Regions from separate parts of the Cellulosimicrobium sp. E-16 genome, predicted to be linked through region 2. Evidence: riboswitches for the same ligand, from Rfam matches in the RefSeq annotation. Region 2 holds a riboswitch; the other holds the start of a gene.
What was found. A riboswitch is a leader RNA that binds a small molecule or an ion and turns the genes downstream of it on or off. The one in region 2 is predicted to bind S-adenosylmethionine.
Positions count from the first base shown of each region.

Region 1: linked by a shared signal. The riboswitch ahead of ACN9MS_RS19575 (methylenetetrahydrofolate reductase) and the one ahead of ACN9MS_RS03130 (aminotransferase class V-fold PLP-dependent enzyme) in region 2 are both predicted to bind S-adenosylmethionine.

Region 1 is NZ_CP183974.1:4,448,342-4,458,679, forward strand. It holds gene ACN9MS_RS19545 (ABC transporter substrate-binding protein) at 1-694, opposite strand, end outside; gene ACN9MS_RS19550 (sensor histidine kinase) at 781-1,974, shown strand; gene ACN9MS_RS19555 (LytR/AlgR family response regulator transcription factor) at 1,971-2,876, shown strand; gene ACN9MS_RS19560 (heavy metal transporter) at 2,873-3,319, shown strand; gene ACN9MS_RS19565 (cation acetate symporter) at 3,316-4,839, shown strand; gene ACN9MS_RS19570 (hypothetical protein) at 4,909-5,172, opposite strand; SAM riboswitch class I at 5,321-5,423, shown strand; gene ACN9MS_RS19575 (methylenetetrahydrofolate reductase) at 5,587-6,582, shown strand; gene metE (5-methyltetrahydropteroyltriglutamate--homocysteine S-methyltransferase) at 6,615-9,113, shown strand; gene ACN9MS_RS19585 (ATP-binding protein) at 9,263-10,338, shown strand, end outside.
Region 2 is NZ_CP183974.1:703,843-714,180, forward strand. It holds gene ACN9MS_RS03115 (O-succinylhomoserine sulfhydrylase) at 9-1,259, opposite strand; gene ACN9MS_RS03120 (rhodanese-like domain-containing protein) at 1,256-1,747, opposite strand; gene ACN9MS_RS03125 (hypothetical protein) at 2,001-2,582, shown strand; SAM riboswitch class IV at 2,628-2,743, shown strand; gene ACN9MS_RS03130 (aminotransferase class V-fold PLP-dependent enzyme) at 2,779-4,215, shown strand; gene ACN9MS_RS03135 (GNAT family N-acetyltransferase) at 4,330-4,977, shown strand; gene ACN9MS_RS03140 (CsbD family protein) at 5,061-5,234, opposite strand; gene ACN9MS_RS03145 (GNAT family N-acetyltransferase) at 5,327-5,917, shown strand; gene ACN9MS_RS03150 (MaoC/PaaZ C-terminal domain-containing protein) at 6,026-7,126, opposite strand; gene ACN9MS_RS03155 (3-oxoacyl-ACP reductase) at 7,123-8,493, opposite strand; gene ACN9MS_RS03160 (acetyl-CoA C-acetyltransferase) at 8,521-9,939, opposite strand; gene ACN9MS_RS03165 (TetR family transcriptional regulator) at 10,184-10,338, shown strand, end outside.

The DNA.
Region 1 (10,338 bases), 850 kb from region 2:
ACCCGACGCACTCGAGCGTGCTGCCCGCGAACGACCGCGGGCCGTAGGCGGACACGATGCCGTCGCGCGGGCGCAGGAGCTGAGCCGTCCCGGAGACGTCGTAGTCCTCCTGGAGCTGGGCGCACCGCTCGTCGTAGGCGTCCAGCAGGGCCTGGGCGTCGGTCTCGCGGCCGAGCGCGCGGCCCACGAGCAGCACGTTCTCCTGCCAGGGGTCGGTCTGCGTCGCCATGAACACCGTCGGCGCGATCCCCGCGAGCTGGTCGTAGAGGTCGGCGTGGCGCGACTCCGTGCCGAGGATGAGGTCCGGCTCGAGCGCGGCGACGGCCTCGAGGCTCGGCTCGGGCACCGTGCCCACGACCTCGATCGCCTGCGCGTCCTCGCCGAGGTACGCCGGCACGCCGGCCTCGACGCTCAGCACGGCGGCGCCGACCGGGACGACGCCCAGCGCGACCGCGGTGTCCGTCTCCACGGGCTCGAGCGTCACGACGCGCTGCGGCGCCGACGCGAGCTCGGCGGTCCCGCGCGCGTGCTCGACGGCGTACCCCGCGGCGGTGGCGTCCACCGTCGCGGTCGGCGCGGGCTCCACCGGCCCCGACGAGCAGGCGGCGAGCAGGGCGGAGGCGAGCACGAGGGCACCCGCGAGGGCGCCGCGGCGCGCGCGGAGGCTGGACGATGTCGTCCGGGAGATCGGCACAGGGGTTCCTTCATCACGAGTAGGTTTGCCTCACCTTACCTGGCGGCGGAGGCGGGAGACGACGCGTCGCTGGTTACGATCGCTGCATGTCCGGGCCCGTGTTCGCCGGCGCCGTCGCCGGTCTCGTCGTGGGCGTGCTGCTCACCCTCGGGCTCGTGCTCGCCTGGCGGCTCGCGCGCGGGTCGCGCGAGCTCGGGAGCGACTCGGACCGCGCCACGTTCCGCACCCTGCACCTCGCGTCGCGCGCCGCGACGCACCTGCGGGGCGGGCTCGACGGCGACGACGTCGGCCGGGCCGCCCGCTCGCTGCGCCAGCTCCTCGGCGCGGACGCGCTCGCCGTCGTCACCGCCGAGGGCGCGGTCGCGCTCGACGGCAGCACGACCCTCGAGCCCGACGCGCGCCGGGTCGCCGAGCGCGTGCTGGCCACCGGCCGGCGGCACGTCGAGAGCGGGGCCACCGGGCACGAGGGTGGCGACGTCGCGGACGCCGTCGGGGCCCCGGTCGTCGCGGGCGGTCGCGTCGCGGGCGTCGTCGTCGCGTTCGCGGGCACGGTCCGCCCCCCGCTCGTGCGCGCGACGGGCGAGGTCGCGCAGTGGTGCTCCGCGCAGCTCGAGCTCGGCGAGCTGGAGGCGTCGCGCACCGCGCTCGCGCAGGCCGAGCTGCGCGCGCTGCGCGCCCAGATCAGCCCGCACTTCGTCTACAACGCGCTCGGCGCCATCGCGTCGTTCATCAGCACGGACCCGGAGCGGGCGCGCGACCTCGTGCTCGACTTCGCCGACTTCACGCGCTACTCGTTCCGGGGCCGCGGCGACTTCACCACCCTCGCGGACGAGCTGCGCTCCATCCACTCGTACGTCGAGCTCGAGCGCGCCCGGTTCGGCGAGCGCCTCGCCGTGACCCTCCAGATCGCGCCCGAGTCGCTGACGACCGTCATCCCGTTCCTGTCGGTGCAGCCGCTCGTCGAGAACGCGGTCCGGCACGGCCTGGAGCCCCGGGAGCGCGGCGGGACGATCGTCATCACCGCGCGCGACGAGGGCACCCAGACGGAGATCACCGTCGAGGACGACGGCGTCGGCATGGACCCCACCGTCGTGCGCGAGCTCCTCACGTCCCGCGGGAGCGAGCACGTGGGCCTGCGCAACGTCGACCGGCGCGTCCGCCAGCTCTACGGCGACGACCACGCGCTCGACATCGAGACCGCGCCCGGCTCCGGCACGCTCGTGCGCCTGCGCGTGCCGCGGTCCCAGCCCTTGCACGAGACGGAGGTGAGCGTGCCATGACCGGAACCGACCCGACACCCGGACGGACCCCGGGACGGACGCCCGATCAGCCGCCGACCCCCGGCTCCGAGACCAGGGACCCAGGCACCGACGTCGGTCTCGACGTGCTCGTCGCCGACGACGAGCGCCCCGTGCTCGACGAGCTCGTCGCCCTGCTGCGGCGCGACCCGCGCGTGCGGACAGTGCTCGGGGTCGCGACCGGCTCGGAGGCGCTGCGCGAGCTCTCCTCGCGCACGGTCGACGCGGCGTTCCTCGACATCCACATGCCCGGACTGACCGGCCTCGACCTCGCCCGCGCGCTCTCGCGCTTCGCCGACCGGCCCGCCGTCGTGTTCGTCACGGCCGACGAGGCCCGCGCGCTCGAGGCGTTCGACGTGGAGGCGGTCGACTACGTGCTCAAGCCCGTGCGCCGCGAGCGCCTGACGCGCGCCGTCGACCGGGTCGTGGAGCGCGTCGCGGACCGCGCGGGCCGCGCCGGCGGGGCCGCGCCGGACGCCGGGTCGACGCCCGCGAGCGCCGCTCCCCCGGCCGTGGGGTCCGGCGCGGGGTCCGAGGTGCCGGAGGACGAGACCCTCGTCGTGACGGTCGGGACGACGACGCGCCTCGTCCGCCGCAGCGCGGTGCGGTGGGTGCAGGCGCAGGGCGACTACTCGCGGCTCGTGACGGACACCGAGCAGTTCCTCGTGCGCGAGCCGTTGTCCGACCTGGAGGAGCGGTGGGCCTCGGCCGGGTTCCTGCGCGTCCACCGGTCGTACCTCGTGGACCGGGCCGCCGTGACCGCGGCGCGGTTCGGCGGGGCGCAGCCCGCGCTCGTCGTCGCGGGCCACGAGGTCCCCGTGAGCCGCCGCATGGTCCCGGCGGTGCGCGAGGCGCTGCTCGGCCCGCACCGGGGACCGTCGTGAGCGACACCGGCCCGACCCCGCCCGCCGAGCGCGTGCGCGTCCGGTCGACGGACGCGCGAACCGACGCCGGGCCGCCGTCGGGCACCCCGCGAGGTCGCCCCGAGGAGCCGGACGACGACGTGGCCCACTACACGCGCGGCCTCGTCCGGGCGCAGCTCCGCCTCGGGCTCGCCTGCGTGGTCTCGTTCCTCGCCGTCGTCGCGCTGCTCACGGTGACGATGAGCGCGGTGCCCGCGCTGGACGCCGTGGTGATCCTCGGCGTCCCGCTCCCCTGGCTCGTGCACGCGTACGGCTTCTACCCCGTGATCGTCGCGTTCGCGGTCGTGTTCGCCGTCGCGGCGGCGCGCAACGAGCGCCGGTACCGCGCCCTCGCCGAGGGATCGGTCGGGCCCGCCGAGGCCGGCCCGGACGAGGCAGTCCCCCACGAGGCGGACGCCCCGTGAGCGCGCTGCCCCTCGTCGCGATCGGTCTGCTCCTGCTCGCGACCGGCCTCATCGGGTTCTACGGCCTGCGCATCTCCCGCACCACGAGCGACTTCTTCGTCGCGTCGCGCACGGTGCGCCCGGTGTGGAACGCGTCGGCGATCAGCGGCGAGTACCTGTCCGCGGGCACGTTCCTCGGCCTCTCGGGGCTCGTGCTGCTCTCCGGCGCCGAGGCGTTCTGGTTCCCCGTCGGGTACGCGGCCGGCTACCTGCTCGTCCTGCTGTTCGTCGCCGGCCCGCTGCGCCGCAGCGGCGCGTACACGATCCCCGACTTCGTCCACGCCCGCCTCGACTCCGTCGTCGCACGCCGCGTCACGAGCGTCCTCGTGCTCGTCATCGGGTGGCTCTACGTGGTGCCGCAGCTCCATGGCGCGGCGCTCGTCATCACGAGCGTCGCGCCCGTCCCGCCGTGGGTCGGGTCGGTCGGGATCGCGGTCGTCGTGAGCGCGGTCGTCGCGGCGGGCGGCATGCGCTCCATCACGTTCGTCCAGGCGTTCCAGTTCTGGGTCAAGCTCACGGCGCTCGCACTGCCCCTCGTGTTCGTGCTCATGGCGCTGGGCGGCGCGTTCGAGCCGGGTGGCGCCACCGTGACCTTCGACCCCGCGGCGGTCTTCCCGCACGACGCCGGCCCCGGCGGCCTCGACGCGTACGCGACCGTGTCGCTCCTGCTCGCGCTGCTGCTCGGCACGACCGGCCTGCCGCACGTCCTCGTGCGCTTCTACACCTCGCCCGACGGCGGCTCGGCCCGCCGGACGACCGTCGTCGTGCTCGTGATGATCAGCGTGTTCTACATGGTGTCCAGCACGCTCGGGCTCGTCGCGCGGGTCGTCGCACCCGACCTCGCCGCGCCCGGCGTCGCCGACACCGTCGTCCTCACGCTGCCGACCCGCCTCGTGCCCGGGCTCGGCGGCGAGCTGCTCGCGGCCCTCGTCGTCGCCGGCGCGTTCGCGGCGTTCCTCGGCACGTCGTCGGGGCTGGTCGTGGCGCTCGCGGGCGTCGTGAGCCAGGACCTGTTCGGCGGGACCGTGCGGTCGTTCCGGTGGTCGGCGGTCGCGTGCACGCTCATCCCGCTCGCGTTCGCGCTCGTCACCATCCCGCAGGGCCTCGTGACGAGCGTCGGCACGGTGTTCGTGTTCGCCGCCTCCGCGCTGTCGCCGGTGATCCTGCTCGGCGTGTGGTGGCGCGGCCTCACCGCGCGCGGCGCGGTGGCGGGGATGGTCGTGGGGTCCGTCCTGTGCGCGACGGCGCTGCTCGCGTCGTCCGCGCTCGTCGCCGCCGGCTACGGGGCCGGCACGTCCGGCACGACGGCGGAGGGCATCCCCGGCGTCGTGCGCGCCCTGCTCGCCCAGCCCGCGGCGTGGACGATCCCGCTCGCGACGGCGACCGTCGTCGTCGTGTCCCTGCTCGACCGCCACGGCCCACCGCTGCGCACCGACCGGTTCCTCCGACGCCTGCACGTCCCGGAGCTCCGGCGCCGTTGACGACGGTGCGGGGCCTGAGATATTTAGCGTAGAAAGCGTGAGATCTGTAGCGCAGGGGCTCTGACCTGGTCAGATCCAGCGCGCGCCGATCTCGTCGTGGAGCTGCTGCGTCTTCTGCACGCGGAGCACGCCGTCCTCGACCGCGGCGTCCAGCCCGACCTCCCGCGCGATCGCGACGATCGCGTCGCGCTGCTCCGGGTGGTCGTCGGCGTCGCCACCGTCCCACAGCTCGAGCCACCGGTCGGTCGGGTCGTCGCTGCCGCAGTCGGCCCACACCCGGCAGATCCGGTCGAGCTCGTCCTGGGTCATGGGGCGGGTCGGGGTGGCGTACACGGCGGGCTCCTGGGTGGGACAGGGTCAGAGGGCGGTCGGGTCCCACCCTAGGTGCGCGCCCCTCGCGTCGACCGCTCGGCACGGACCACGGCACATCTCACCTGGCGGGCACGCTCGACCGCATGTCGGATGGGCCGTAGGATCGTGGCAACCATCCAGAGCGGTCGAGAGTCCTGGCTCGACGACACCGCAGCAACCCGCCGACGGAAGCCTCCCGAGGACAAAGGTGCTAACGCCAGGGTCGATGGAGCGACTAATGGTCTCAGAGGCATCCTTCGCGCACCGTCAGGGCAGCCCGTGCCCGACGGCGGTCGCGCACGCACGCACCCCGGTCGGGACGACGCCGTGAGCGTCGCGGACGCCGTCGGGCAGGCGCACGGCGGCGCGGCCCGTCCGACGGTCTCGTTCGAGCTCATGCCCCCGCGCCGCCCGGACGCGGCGCCGAAGTTCTGGGAGACGGCACGCCGTCTCGTCGCGACCCACCCCGACTTCGTGTCCGTGACGTACGGGGCGGCCGGCACCGACCGCGCGACCGCGCGCCAGGTCGTCGGTCGCCTGCTCCAGGGCACGCCCGTGCTGCCGATCGCGCACCTCACGTGCGTCGGTGCGTCGCGCGAGGACGTCGAGGAAGTCATCAACGACTTCCTCGACGAGGGCGTGCGCAGCTTCCTCGCGCTGCGGGGCGACCCGCCGCGCGACCAGCCGGACTGGCAGCCCGCGCCCGACGGCGTGCGGTCGTCGACCGAGCTCGTCGCGCTGCTGCGCGAGGTCGAGGCGTCGCGCTGCGCGTCCGACCCGGCCGCCGCCCTGCGTGGCGCCGCCCGCCCGCTGACGATCGCCGTCGCGACGTTCTGCGACGGCAACCCCGCCGCCGGCACCACACGGAGCCAGGAGGTGCGCCGCCTGTGGCAGAAGCAGCAGGCCGGCGCGAGCTTCGCGATCACGCAGCTCTTCTACGACGCGTCGTCGTACACCGACTTCGTCGCCGAGGCCCGCGCGGCCGGCGTGACGATCCCCATCCTCGCCGGGCTGCTGCCCACGACGGAGCCCGCGCGGCTCCGCCGCGTCGAGGAGCTCACGGGCGTGCGCGCGCCCCAGCACCTGCTGGACGCGCTCGACGCCCTGCCCGACCCGGAGGCGCAGCACGCCTACGGGATCGCGTACACCGTGGACCTCGCGCAGCGCGTCCTCGACGCGGGCACGCCCGGTCTGCACGTGTACACGTTCAACAAGCACCGCGCCGCTCTTGACCTGCTCGAGGGTGTCCACCTCGGCGGCGGGTCGCGCGGGACCGGGGGCAGCACCAGCGCTGCCGCCGCCCCGCTCGTCCCGGACCTGGCCAGCGGGCCGTGGGTCACCGGCACCTCCCTGCCCACGACGAGCGCCGCCACGCACGGCACGCCCGTCTGACCGGTCCTCCGGACCAGCAAGAGGTTTCGATCATGGCCACTTCCGTACCCTCCCCTACCCAGATTCAGGTCGGCTTCCCCGCGGGCACCGTGCTCGGCTACCCGCGCATCGGGCGTCGTCGTGAGCTCAAGAAGGCCGTCGAGGCGTTCTGGGCCGGCAAGACGTCGGCCGAGGAGCTCGAGGCCACGGCCCGCGAGCTGCGCCTCGCGACCGTCCGCCGGCTCGTCGACCTCGGCCTCGGCGCCGACGACGCGTCCGTCCCCGGGTCGTTCTCCTTCTACGACCAGGTGCTCGACGCCGCGGTCCTCCTCGGGGCGGTCCCGTCGCGGTTCGCGTCGCTCACCGACGACGCCGGGCGCCTCGACCTCGCGGGCTACTTCACCGTGGCGCGCGGCCAGGGTGACGACGCTCCGCTCGAGATGACCAAGTGGTTCGACACGAACTACCACTACCTCGTGCCCGAGATCGGCCCGGACACCCCGATCCGGTTCGTCGACGACCGCGTCGTGCGCGAGTTCGTCGAGGCGAAGGAGGCCGGCGTCGTGACGCGGCCCGTCGTCGTCGGGCCCGTGACGTTCCTCGCGCTGTCCAAGGCCGCCGACGACGCCCCCGCCGGGTACTCGCCTCTCGACCGCCTGGACGACGTCGTCGCCGCCTACGCCGAACTGCTGCGCGCGCTCGCCGCCGCGGGCGCGCCGTGGGTGCAGCTCGACGAGCCGATCCTCGTCACCGACTCGGTCGACGTGCCGTTCGCCGACCTCGCCGCCGCGGTGGAGTCGGCGTACCGCGCCCTCGCGACCGACCTCCGCCCCGTGCCGAACCCGGGGTCTGCGCCGGACTCGTCCGCGGACCCGGCCGCGAACCCGGGTTCGGCGCAGGACGCGCGGCCCGCGATCCTCGTCGCCGCGCCGTTCGGCGCGCTCCAGGCCAGTGCCGAGACCGCCGGTGGAGCGGCCCGGGACGGGCTTGCGCTCCTCGCGGGCACCGACGTCGACGCGATCGCGATCGACCTCGTCAAGGGCGCCGTCCCTACGGCGGCCGACGGCGGCGTCCCCGGCCTCGCCGGCAAGACGCTCGTCGCGGGCGTGATCGACGGGCACAACGTGTGGCGCGCGGACCTCGCAGCGAAGCTCGAGGTCGTCGACGCCGTCGAGGGACTGGGTGCCGGCGCGGTCTCGGTCGGCACGTCGACGTCGCTGCTGCACGTGCCGCACGACGTCGAGGACGAGACGTTCGCCGAGCCGGGCACCACGTCAGGCACGACGCTCGACCCGCGCCTGCGCGACTGGCTCGCGTTCGCGGACCAGAAGGTCGGCGAGGTCGCGACGCTCGCCCGCGCGCTCACCAAGGGTCGCGACGCCGTCGCGGCGGAGATCGAGGCGTCCCGCGCGGCCGTGGCGTCGCGCGTCGAGGCGAGCGGCGTCGTCGTGCCCGCGGTGCGCGAGCGTGCCGCCGCGCTGACCGACGCGGACTTCGCCCGCGGCGACTACGCCGAGCGCGCGGCCGCGCAGCACGAGCGCCTGAACCTGCCGCCGCTGCCGACGACGACCATCGGGTCGTTCCCGCAGACCCCGGAGATCCGCCGCGCCCGTGCGCAGTGGACCAGGGGCGACCTCTCCGACGCGGACTACACGGTCGCGATGCGCGAGGAGATCGCGCGCGTCGTCGCGCTCCAGGAGGAGCTGGGCCTCGACGTGCTCGTGCACGGCGAGCCCGAGCGCAACGACATGGTCCAGTACTTCGCCGAGCACCTCGACGGGTTCGCCGTCACCGCGAACGGCTGGGTGCAGTCGTACGGGTCGCGCTGCGTGCGCCCGCCGATCCTGTGGGGCGACGTCACGCGCCCGGAGCCCATCACGGTCGAGTGGTCCGCGTACACGGCGTCGCTCACGGAGAAGCCGGTCAAGGGCATGCTCACCGGACCGGTGACGATCCTCGCGTGGTCGTTCGTGCGCGACGACCAGCCGCTCGGCGACACCGCGAACCAGGTGGGCCTCGCACTGCGCGACGAGATCGCGGACCTGGAGGCCGCGGGCATCGGGATCGTGCAGGTCGACGAGCCCGCGCTGCGCGAGCTGCTGCCGCTGCGCAAGGACGACCAGCCCGCGTACCTCGACTGGTCGGTCGGCTCGTTCCGGCTCGCGACGTCGGGCGTGGAGGCGGCGACGCAGATCCACACGCACCTGTGCTACTCGGAGTTCGGCGAGGTCATCGGCGCGATCGACGGCCTCGACGCCGACGTGACGTCGGTCGAGGCGGCGCGCTCGCGCATGGAGATCGTGCCGGAGCTGCGCGACGCCGGGTACGCGCGCGGCATCGGGCCGGGCGTCTACGACATCCACAGCCCGCGCGTCCCCTCCGCGGAGGAGGTCACGGAGCTGCTCGAGCTCGCCGTGAAGTCGATCGACCCGAAGGTCGTCTGGGTCAACCCCGACTGCGGGCTCAAGACGCGCCGTTACGAGGAGACCGTGCCGTCGCTCGAGCACCTCGTCGCCGCAGCGAGGGCGGTCCGCGCGAGCCTCGCGAGGTAGTACCGCAGTCCGCGAGGTAGTACCGGGGTCCTGACCCCGGTACTACCTCGGCCCGCGGCGCCGTGAGCGACGGCTCACAGCACGCCCGAGCCACCGCACGAGGCCCTTTCGCGATTCCATTAACAGACATGCGATGTATGCTTCACGGTATGTCTGCTACCTTCAATGAAGGTTTGGTCCGCCGTGCGACGAGCACGAACGCTCTCCGGTCGCATCTGGATGCCGTGGTCGACCACGGGACCGGACGGATCGTTGCACTGCGCGGGCGAAGGCAGGTCGGCAAGTCCACCCTGGTCGGACAGTTCGTGGAGTCGGTCGAGGTGCCGTCCGTCTACGTCCCCGGCATCTACGGGTCGTCGTTGCGACGCCAGCTCGACGACGCCACCCGGGCGATCATCGAGTCTCGCCGGCCGCTGCCGGACGCCGAGCTCTTGACCCAGACACCTGCCGTCTCGTGGCGGGAGTGGCTCGGACGCCTCGCCGTCGCGGCACGTTCAGGACCCGTGATCGCCGTCCTCGACGAGTTCCCGTGGATGGTCGACGGCGATCCGTCCCTCGAGGGCGAGCTGCAGGCCCAGTGGGATCGCACCCTGGAGAAGCTGCCGGTCCTGATGGTCCTCATCGGCTCCGACGTGGCGATGATGGAACAGCTCGCGTCGCACGGTCGCCCTCTCTTCGGGCGACTGCGACCGTGCGCCGTGGCATCGCTCGACCCGGCCGAGGTGGCGTCGGCACTCCCTGGTCGCAGCGCGTTCGACGCCTTCGAGGCCTACCTGGTCACCGGCGGGTACCCACGCCTCGTCACCGACCTCGCGAGGTCGGGGCTGAGCCCGGAGGAGTACGTCTGGGCCGCACTGGCCGACCCCTACAGCCCGCTCGTCACCACGGCGCGGCTGACGCTCGACGCCGAGTTCCCCGACGCACCCGCCGCGTACCGGGTGCTCGCGGCGATCGGCTCGGACGACACGGCGAACCCCGGGTTCAGCGACGTGCTCTCCGCGATCCAAGACTCCTCCGACCGCAAGGCGCTGGAGACCGCGACCACCCGGGCGCTCAAGAGCCTGACGGAGACGAAGTCGCTCGTCGAGCGCGAGGTCCCGGCCTGGGCCGCACCCACGGGCCGCCTCCGTCGCTACCGGGTCACGGATCCGTACCTGCGCTTCTGGTTCCGCTACGTCGAGCGGAGGGTGGAGCAGATCGCGCGCGGTCGGGAGGATCTTGCCAT
Region 2 (10,338 bases):
GAGGAGAGTCAGGCGTTGAGCGCCTGCTCCACGTCCTCGATGACGTCGAGCGGGTCTTCCAGGCCCACCGACAGGCGCACCGTCGTCTCCGCGATCCCGACGGCGGCGCGGCCCTCGGGGCCGAGCTTGCGGTGCGTGGTCGTGGCGGGATGGGTGACGAGCGACTTGGCGTCGCCGAGGTTGTTCGAGATGTCGACGACCTGGAGCGCGTCGAGGAACGTGAACGCGCGCTTCTTCGCGGTCTCGGGGTCGGTGCCCTCCGGGACGGCGAGGTCGAACGTCACGACCGTGCCGCCGCCGCTCTGCTGCGACTGCGCGAGCTCGCGCTGCGGGTGCGACGCGAGGAACGGGTAGCGCACGCGCCCGATCCCGGGAAGCTGCTCCAGCGCCTCGGCGACCTGCGCCGCCGCGGCGTTCTGCGCGGCGACGCGCACGGGCAGCGTCTCGAGCCCCTTGAGCAGGACCCACGCGTTGAACGCCGAGAGCGACGGCCCGGTGTTCCGGATGAACGTCTGCACGGGCCCGTTGACGTACTCCTCGGTCCCGAGGATCGCGCCGCCGAGCACCCGGCCCTGGCCGTCGATGTGCTTGGTCGCCGAGTACACGACGACGTCCGCCCCGAGCTCGAGCGGCTTCTGCAGCAGCGGGGTCGCGAACACGTTGTCGAGGACGACGACCGCGCCCGCGGCGTGCGCGAGCTCGCTCACGCGCCGGGCGTCGACGATGTCCTGCATGGGGTTGGACGGCGTCTCGAAGAACACGACGTCCGCCGGCGTGGACAGCGCCTCCTCCCACTGGGAGAGCACGTGCCCGTCGACGTAGTCGGTCCGCACGCCCCACTTGGCGAAGATCTCGTCGAAGATGACGATGCTCGACCCGAACAGCGCGCGGGCCGCGACGATCCGCGACCCGGAACCCACGAGCGCGGCGAGCGACGTGAACACCGCGGACATGCCGGACGCCGTCGCGTAGCAGGCCTCGGCGCCCTCGAGCAGGCGCAGTCGCTCCTCGAACGCGTGCACCGTCGGGTTGCCGTAGCGCGAGTAGACGAACCGGTCGAGCTCGCCCTTGAACGCGGCCTCGGCGTCTGCGGCGCGGTCGTAGGTGTAGCCCTGCGTGAGGAACAGCGCCTCGGAGGTCTCCTGGAACTCCGTGCGGTGGTGCCCGCCGCGCACGGCGAGCGTCGCGGGGCGCGCGCTCGCGGGCAGGGGCTTGCGGCCGGAGCCGCCCGGCACGCTCCCGGGCTGCGCGGCGCTCACCGGGCAGCCTCGTCGTAGGTCGTCGTGGGCAGGCCGCGGACCTTCCAGCCCTCGACGTCGCGCAGGCCCGAGAAGCCCTGGGCGCCCTCGAAGCCCTCGAGCACGTTGTACGACGGCCCGAGCCCGGCGGCCGTGGCAGCGCGCGCGGCGCCGATCGAGCGCTGGCCCGAGCGGCACAGGAACACGACGGGGCGCTCGTCGCCGGGGGTGAGGCCCGCCTCGACGAGCTGGTCCACGAAGCGCGGGTTGGGCCCGGCCGGGGTCACCCACTCGTCGAACACGACGTCGCGGTCGAGGTCCGTGGCGTCGGGCACGCCGATGGTGCGCCACTCGCCCTCGGTGCGGACGTCCACGAGCACGGCGCGCTCGTCGCTCGTCAGCAGGTCCCACGCCTGCTGGGGGGTGATGTCGCCGGCGTAGCCGACGGCGGGTCGCGCGTCGGGCGGTGCCGGCCGGGGTGCCGACTGCTGCTGGGACTGGTCGCTCATGAGTCCTCCTCCATCGATCGTGGCAGTAGCACCCTGCGCCCGGCCGCCTCGCGACGGACCGGGGGGTTGCTGCGGCGTCGACGTGCCACGTCACTCGGCCGCTCCGGATGGTTGCTCGGGATCGTACGCCACCCGTCCGACGTGCGGAACGCCCGTCTCGCCGAGCGGCCCCGGGCAGGGACGCCCGACGTCGGACGGTCGCGCTAGCGTGGCCGCGCGGCCGGGCGGGGGTCCCGGCCGGGCAGGGGGATCGATGCGGGTCGCACGGGGACGGGTGGTGGGCGCGACGGTGGTCGCCGGAGCGGTCGCGGCGGGGGTCGTCCTGCTGTGGACGGCACCCCAGGACGAGGAAGCCTCGCAGTCGGCGGCCGAGGTGCACCTCGTCGGGGACGACGTCCCCGCGCTGCCCACCGAGCGGCCGCGGGTCGTCCAGGTCGAACCCGACGAGGACCTCGCCTCACCCCGTCCCTCCGGTACGGCGCTCGGGGTGCGGGAGGGCGAGCCGATCGACCTCGCGGACCACGTCGTCGGAGGGTACGAGGGCTGGTGGAGCTCGGACGGCAACGGCGAGGCGTGCGACGCCTACGCCGACGCGCACCCCGAGGTCGTGCTGGCGAGCACACGCACCGGTGAGGTCGTCGAGGCCCACGCGAACGGCGCGCGGCTCCAGCGTCCTCCGCAGGCGCCACCGGGAGACCCGGCCGAGTGGCCGCCCGACTCCGTCGTCGTGCTCGACGCGCGCACCGGGGCTCTGCTCGAGTCGTTCGAGGTCGACGAGTCCGGGTGGCGCCTCGACCTACTCGTGGACTGCGTCCCGCCATCCGAGACGCCCTGACCACCGGTTGACACGGTGCACCCCCCGCGCACATCCTGGGACACAGGTCATGAGTGCCAGCGTGAAACCCCGGTTTGCTGGCCGGCAACCCTCCTCTCGCGGCGGGGTGCCCCGGGTGACGACCAGGCCGTACGCCGACCGGCGCGCGGCAAGCGCGGGGATCACCGTCCCCGGACCGCCCTCGGAGGACTGTGCCATGACTGCTCTCGCTGACGTCTCGTGTCCGACCGACCTCTCGACGACGCCTGACCTTTCGGCGATCGCCGACGCGCCTGCCCTCCTGCCCGTCGTCGGCGCGGACACGCTCGTGCCGCTCGCCGACGGCCGCAGCGTCCCGTACGCGAACCTCGACGTCGCGGCGTCGGCCCCGGCGCTGCGCTCGGTCGCGGACCGCGTCACCGAGGTCCTGCCGCTCTACGCGAGCGTGCACCGCGGCGCGGGCTACCTGTCGCAGGTCTCGACGGCGCTCTACGAGGCGTCGCGACGCACGATCGGCGCGTTCGTCGGCGCGCGCGAGGACGACGTCACGGTCGTCACGCGCAACACGACCGACTCGCTCAACCTGCTCGCAGGCTGCGTCCCGGCGAACGCGGACGGGACGCCCGGGCGCGTGCTCGTCCTCGACGTCGAGCACCACGCGAACCTGCTGCCGTGGCAGCGCGCGGGCGGTGCGACGGTCCTCGCCGGCGGTGCGTCCGTCGCGGAGACGCTGTCCGGCCTGCGCACCGAGCTCGCACGCTTCCCGTACGCCCTGGTCGCGGTGACCGGCGCGTCGAACGTCACGGGCGAGTCGCTGCCCGTCGCGGACGTCGTGCGGATCGCGCACGACGCCGGGGCGCGCGTCGTCCTCGACGGCGCCCAGCTCGTCCCGCACCGCGGGTTCTCGCTCGCCGACTCCGGCGTCGACTACGTCGCGTTCTCCGGCCACAAGACGTACGCGCCGTTCGGCGCGGGCGCGCTCGTGGGCCGTCGCGACTGGCTCGACGCGGGCACGCCCTACCTCGCCGGCGGCGGTGCGGTGCGGCAGGTATCCGTCACCGGCACGCAGTGGCAGACGGCGCCCGCGCGCCACGAGGCCGGGTCGCCCAACGTGGTGGGTGCCGCGGCGCTCGCGGCGGCGTGCGACGCGCTCGCGGCGCTCGACCCGGCCGACCTCCACGCGCACGAGGCGACGCTGCGCGCGGCGCTCGTCGCCGGGCTGGAGGCGGTCCCGGGCGTGCGCGTCGTGCGGGTCTGGGAGGACGCCGTCGACCCGGTCGGGGTCGTCACCTTCTCCGTCGAGGGCCACGACCCGGGCCTCGTCGCCGCCTACCTCTCCGCCGAGCACGGCATCGGCGTGCGCGACGGCCGCTTCTGCGCCCACCCGCTGCTCGCGCGCCTCGGGTACGACGCGGGCGCGATCCGCGCGTCCGTCGGCGTCGGGACGACGGGTGCGGACGTCGTCCGGCTCGTCGACGCCGTGCGGTCGTACGTGGAGCACGGTCCTGCGACGCGGTACGAGGTCGTCGACGGCTGCTGGGCCGTGGCCGACGACCCGCGCCCGGTGCCTGTGGGGTCCGGTCTCGAGGGACTCTTCGCGACCGCCGCGGCGGGCTTCCTCGCCAACGCCGCGGGGTGCGGCCCCGCCGTCTGACCCGGCGCCGGCGGGACCGCCGGGACAGCCGTTCACCGTGCCGTCGACGAGCGTTGTCCACGACGTCGCCGGACCCTCTTGGCGGCGTCGTCCGCGTGTGCTCTGATATGCGCTGTGCTGCACGACGTCGTCCTCTCGGGGCACGGATTCCGCCTGGAACCGTTGGCCCTGGAGCACGCTGAGACACTGGCCGGCCTCGTCGACGAGGCGATGTGGTCAGGCATGAGCATCCCCATGCCCTTCGGGGTCGCGGGGATGGCCGAGCTGGTGGCCGCGACGCGCGCCGCGCCCGACCTGACGGGCTTCGTCGTGCGCGCCGCCGGACCCGGCGGTTCCCCGGGCGACGTGCTCGGCAGCACGGCGTTCCGCGACCTGTCGCTCGTCGACCGCCGGGTCGAGGTCGGCCGGACGTTCTACGCCCGCTCCACGTGGGGGAGCCTCGTCAACCCCGTGACCAAGTGGCTGCTGCTGCGGCACGCGTTCGAGACGTGGGACGTGCACCGCGTCGGCTTCCGCGTCGACACGCGCAACACGCGCTCGCTCGGGGCCATGCGCCGGCTCGGGGCGTACGAGGAGGGAGTCATGCGCGGCCACCGCACCGCCCCCGACGGGACGCGCGCCGACTCCGTGATGTTCTCGATCCTCGCGCCCGAGTGGCCCACCGTCGAGGTCGGGTTGCTGGAGCGGATCAACGCCCCGCGCGTCGTGCCCGTGCTCGCCCCGCCGCTGCCGCGGGTGGACCTGCCGCTCGCCGCGTCCTGACCGGGGGCCGTCCGCGAGCAGACCCCGGCACGCCGCGAGGGCCCCGCCGCAGCGGAGCCCTCGCGAGCAGATCGGGGGGATGACTAGCGGTCGAACGCGTCCTTGACGTCGTCGCCCGCCTGCTTCACGTTCGCCTTGGCCTGGTCGGCCTGGCCCTCGGCCTCGAGCCGCTCGTTGTCCGTGAGCTTGCCCGCGCCCTCCTTGAGCTTGCCACCCGCCTCCTCGGCGGCGTGCTTGGCCTTGTCTCCGATGCCCATGAGTGCTCCTCTCGTCGGTACGTGAACGACCGTAGGCACGGGCCGGGTCACTCGCACGCGGTCGGGCACCCGGCGTGTGGTGGGATGTGCGGGTGCAGCACGACACCACCCTCGAAGGCTTCGGCGTCCGCCTCGTCCCGCTCGACGAGAGCCACGCCCCTGCGCTCGGCGCGCTCGTCGACGACGGCATCTGGGCCGGTATGTCGAGCCGCGTGCCCAGCGGCACGGACGCGATGGCCGGCTACGTCCGCGACGCCGTCGCCGCCCCCGGTCGGCTCGCGTTCGCCGTGGTCGGCCCCGGGCCGGACGGCGCGTCCCACGGCGACGACGTCGTGCGTGGGTCGACGTCCCTCTACGAGTGGGTGCCATCCCAGGGCCGCGTCGAGCTCGGCTCGACGTTCTACGGGCGTGAGTGGTGGGGCGGCGTGACGAACCCGGCGTGCAAGTACCTGCTGCTGCGCCATGCGTTCGAGGACCTCGGCGTCGCGCGCGTCGCGCTGCGTGCCGACGCGCGCAACAGCCGCTCCATCGGTGCGATCCGGCGCCTGGGCGCCGTGCCCGAGGGCGTGCTCCGCAGCCACCGCGTCGCGCCGGACGGGTCGCGCCAGGACACCGCCTACTTCTCGATCCTGCTCGACGAGTGGCCAGCCGTCCGCGACGGCCTGCTGGCCCGTCTGGCCTGATCGACCGGCTCGCCGAGAACGAGCCTGCGCGGCGTCGAACACGGGGTTGGTGTCGTGATCGAGCGGAGAGCGACACCAACCCTGTGTTCGGCAGCGGGGCGGGGACGGTCAGGGGCGGGGGGTGACCCGGCCCGCGAGGTGGAGGCGACCCTTGCCGTCCCACGCCTGGTAGGCGACGCCCGTCGTCGGGTCGCCCGCGCCGTCGGGCACGGCGGGGGCAACCTGCCCGACGGCGTCCCGCACCGCGGGGGGCACGTCGCCCGCGGGGCGCAGGGCCACGTCGACCGTGCTCGGCAGCAGGACCGGCTTCGCGAAGGACACCGTCCAGTCGTACGCGTCGCCGCGGCGGGGTCCCGCCTCGGCGAGCGCCCGCGCTGCGGTGTACATGCCGTGCGCGATGGCGCGCGGGAACCCGAACGCCTTGGCGCCGAGCCCCGACGTGTGGATGGGGTTCCGGTCGCCCGCGACGGCCGCGTACGCGCGACCGGTCCCCGAGCCGAGAGTCCAGCGTGCCGTCGGGAGCGGGGCGACGAACGCCTCCGTGCCCGACGCTGCCGTGGCGTCCCCGTCCGCCGGGCCTCCCGGGAGCGTGACGCCCTTCGCGAGGTAGGTCGACACGCCCCGGTACGCGAGCGTCGTCGCCGACAGACCGCTCCCGGACGCGCGCTCCTCGTCGGTGCGCTCGACAAAGATCTCCGTGACCAGGTCCACCTGGACCCCGCGCCGGTGCGGACGCAGCCCCTCGGCCCAGGCACGCACCTCGAGCGTGTCCCCGAGCCGCACCGGACGCAGCACGGACACCGAGTTCGCGAGGTGCACCATGCCGAGCAGCGGCAGCAGGAAGTCGGTCCGGACCATGACGGCCGTCGCGAGGGGGAAGCCGAGCACGTGCAGGTACCCGGCGGGCAGCACCTCCGACGGGGCCTCTCCCACGAGGCGCGCGTACCGCGCGAGGTGCGCGGCGCTGCCCACGTGGTCGGGCGCGGCGTCGTCGCCCGTCGGCACGCCTGCGACGCGGTACGTGACCTCGGGCAGCTCCAGGTCGCTTCGACCGCCGCCCGTGGGGAGGCGGTGCGCCGCCGCGATCCGGCCCGACGCCGCGAGCCCGCGCACGTACAGGCCGCCGAGCCCGGGGATCGCGGGCAGGGTCTCGACCCGGTCGGGCGCGGCCGACCGGGGTGCCGGCGCGGCGCCCTCGGGCGCCGTCACCGGCCCACCACGTTCTGCCCGCACACGCGCAGCACCTGACCGTTCACGCCGGCGGCACCCGGCGACGCGAGGAACGCGATCGCCTCGGCCACGTCCACGGGCTGGCCGCCCTGCTGGAGCGACGCGACCCGACGCGCGACCTCGCGCTGGACGAACGGGATCGACGCCGTCATGTCCGTCTCGATGAAGCCCGGCGCGACGGCGTTCGCCGTCCCGCCCGGACCACCCGGCGCCGCGAGCAGGCGCGCGAAGGCCCGCGTGTGCCCGATGACGCCGGCCTTCGAGAACGCGTAGTTCGCCTGGCCACGGTTGCCCGCGATGCCGCTCGTCGACGCGAGCGAGACGATGCGCGGCGCGGAGGAGAACCCGTTCGCGCCGAGCAGGTACTCCGTGATCCGCAGCTGCGCGGCGAGGTTCACCGCGACCACCGCGTCCCACTTGTCCGCGGACATGTTGGCGAGGAGCTTGTCGCGCAGGATGCCGGCGTTGTGCACGAGGACGTCCAGCCCGCCGTGCCGCGCGCGGGCGTGCTCGAGGATGCGCGCGCCCGCGTCGTCGGCGGTCACGTCGAGCTGGAGCGCCGTGCCCTTGATCTCGTTCGCGACCTTCGCGAGCGCCTCGCCCGCAGCGGGCACGTCGACCACGACGACCTTCGCGCCGTCGCGCGCGAGCGTCCGGGCGACCTGAGCCCCGATGCCGCGCGCCGCGCCCGTGACGACAGCGACCTTGCCGGCGAGCGGCTGGTCCCAGTACGTCCCCGTCACGCCGACGTCAGCGGCGGACGCGCCGACCCGCAGCACCTGACCGTCGACGAAGGCGGATCGGGCGGACAGGAGGAAGCGGAGCGCGGCGAGGACGCTCACGCTGTCGACCGGGGCGTCGTCGGTCACCTGGATGCCGTTGCCGGTCGCGCCGTAGCGCAGCTCCTTGGCGACGGAGCGCAGGAACCCGTCGACGCCCTCGCGGGCGGCGGCGAGCCCGGGGGCGTCGGTGTCGGCGGGGGCGCGCGAGATCGTCACGACGCGGCCGTTGGGCGCGAGGCGGCGCAGCGTGGCGGAGAGCGCCAGGACGGGCGCGGACGCGTCCTCCGGACGTTCGATCCCGCTGAGCACGACGACGACCGCGCCCCAGCGGGTCGTGTCGTCCGGGGTCTGGCGGACGTCGAGGTCCCAGGCGAGCAAGGCCTCGGCCACGCGGTCGGCGTCGTCGCGCACGCCGGGCGTCCCGCCGAGGACGAGCACGGGCCCGACGGTGAGCGGGTCGCCCGCGCGGAAGCGGCGCAGGACCGCGGGGCGCGGGAGGCCGAGCTTCTTGGCGAGCGTCTTCGTGAAGCCGGAGTTGACGGCCTGGACGTAGGAGTCGGTCACGGTGGTTCCTCTCGGGTCGTCGGGCCGTCAGGCGGGGGCGTCGGTCGCGGGGACGGACTCGAGGATCGCGGCGACGCCGAGGCCCCCCGCGGCGCACACGGAGATCAGCGCCCGCGCGGGGGCGCCGGTCTCGGCGGTCTTCGCGGCGAGGAGCTTCGCCGCCGTCGCGACGATGCGGCCGCCGGTCGCGGCGAACGGGTGGCCCGCGGCGAGCGAGGACCCGTTGACGTTGAGGCGCGAGCGGTCGATCGACCCGAGCGCGCCGTCGAGGCCCAGCTCGGTGCGGCAGTACTCGTCGTCCTCCCAGGCCTTGAGGGTCGTGAGCACGGTGGACGCGAACGCCTCGTGGATCTCGTAGAGGTCGAAGTCGCCGAGCGCGAGCCCGTTGCGCGCGAGCAGGCGCGGGACGGCGTGGGCCGGGGCCATGAGCAGGCCCTCGTGCCCGTGCACGAAGTCGACGGCCGCGGTCTCGGCGTCGACGACGCGCGCGAGCAGCGGGAGGTCGCGCTCGCGCGCCCACTCGGCGGACGCGAGCAGGACCGTGGACGCGCCGTCGGTCAGCGGGGTCGAGTTGCCCGCCGTCATGGTCGGCTCGGCGCCGTCGGCGCTGCCCGCGAGGCGCTTGCCGTACACCGGCCTGAGCGCGGCGAGCTTCTCGAGCGACGAGTCGGCGCGCAGGTTGTCGTCGCGCACGAGCCCGCGGAACGGGGTGACGAGGTCGTCGAAGAAGCCGGCGTCCCACGCGGCCGCGAGGTGCTCGTGGCTCGCGAGCGCGAGCTCGTCCTGCGCCTCGCGCGTGACGCCCCAGCGCGCCGTCGTGATCGCCTGGTGCTCGCCCATGGACAGGCCGGTGCGCGGCTCGTCCGTCGCGGGGGTCAGGGGCGCGAGGTCGGAGGGGCGCACCTTGGCGAACGCCTTGACGCGCTGGCCGAAGGTCTTGGCGTGGCTCGCCTCGAGCAGCGCCCGGCGCAGACCCTCGCTCACGGCGATCGGCGCGTCGGAGACGGTGTCGGAGCCGCCCGCGACGCCCGACTCGACCTGGCCGAGGCGGATCTTGTTCGCGACGGTGATCGTCGCCTCGAGGCCGGTCGCGCACGCCTGCTGGAGGTCATAGGCCGGGGTCTCGGGGGAGAGGGAGGAACCCAGCACGGACTCACGCACGAGGTTGAAGTCGCGCGAGTGCTTGAGCACCGCGCCACCGACGACCTCGCCGAGCCGCTCACCCTGGAGGCCGAAGCGCGCGACGAGTCCCTCGAGCGCGGCCGTGAACATCTCCTGGTTGCTCGCCGAGGAGTACTTCTTGCCCGCGCGGGCGAACGGGATGCGGTTCCCACCCACGACCCAGGCGTCGCGGGGGGCGCCGGGGGTGCTGGTCGTCGCCGCCTGCTCGGCGGCCTGTCCGGGGGACTGCTCCGGGGTCTGGCGGGGGCTGGTGCGGTTGGCCACTGTGCCTCACTTCCTGTCCGTGCTCGCTGCGCTGCGTCGGTCCCGGCCCGGGGAGTGAGCCCCCTGTGCGACGTCGTGCTCGACGGCGCGCGGAGGCGAGGGAGAGGGCCGGCTGGTGTCCAATACCAAGAGTACCTGATACTCTCGGTTTCGTGAGTCGGGTCACAGGGCCGTGCCCTGCCCCGACGCGGTGCCGGAGGACCAGGCACCGACGACATCGAGGTCGGGCGCAACGGAGGGCGACGTGAACACAGGTGCCGACGCGCGAGCGGCCACCCGAGGACGGGTGCAGCCGGGCGCGGCGGTGGACGGCCGGTCGACCCGCTGGGACGAGCACCGGGCGGCACGCCGCGCGGAGCTCATCCGGGCGGCCAGCAAGGCCGTGCACCGCGGAGGCCC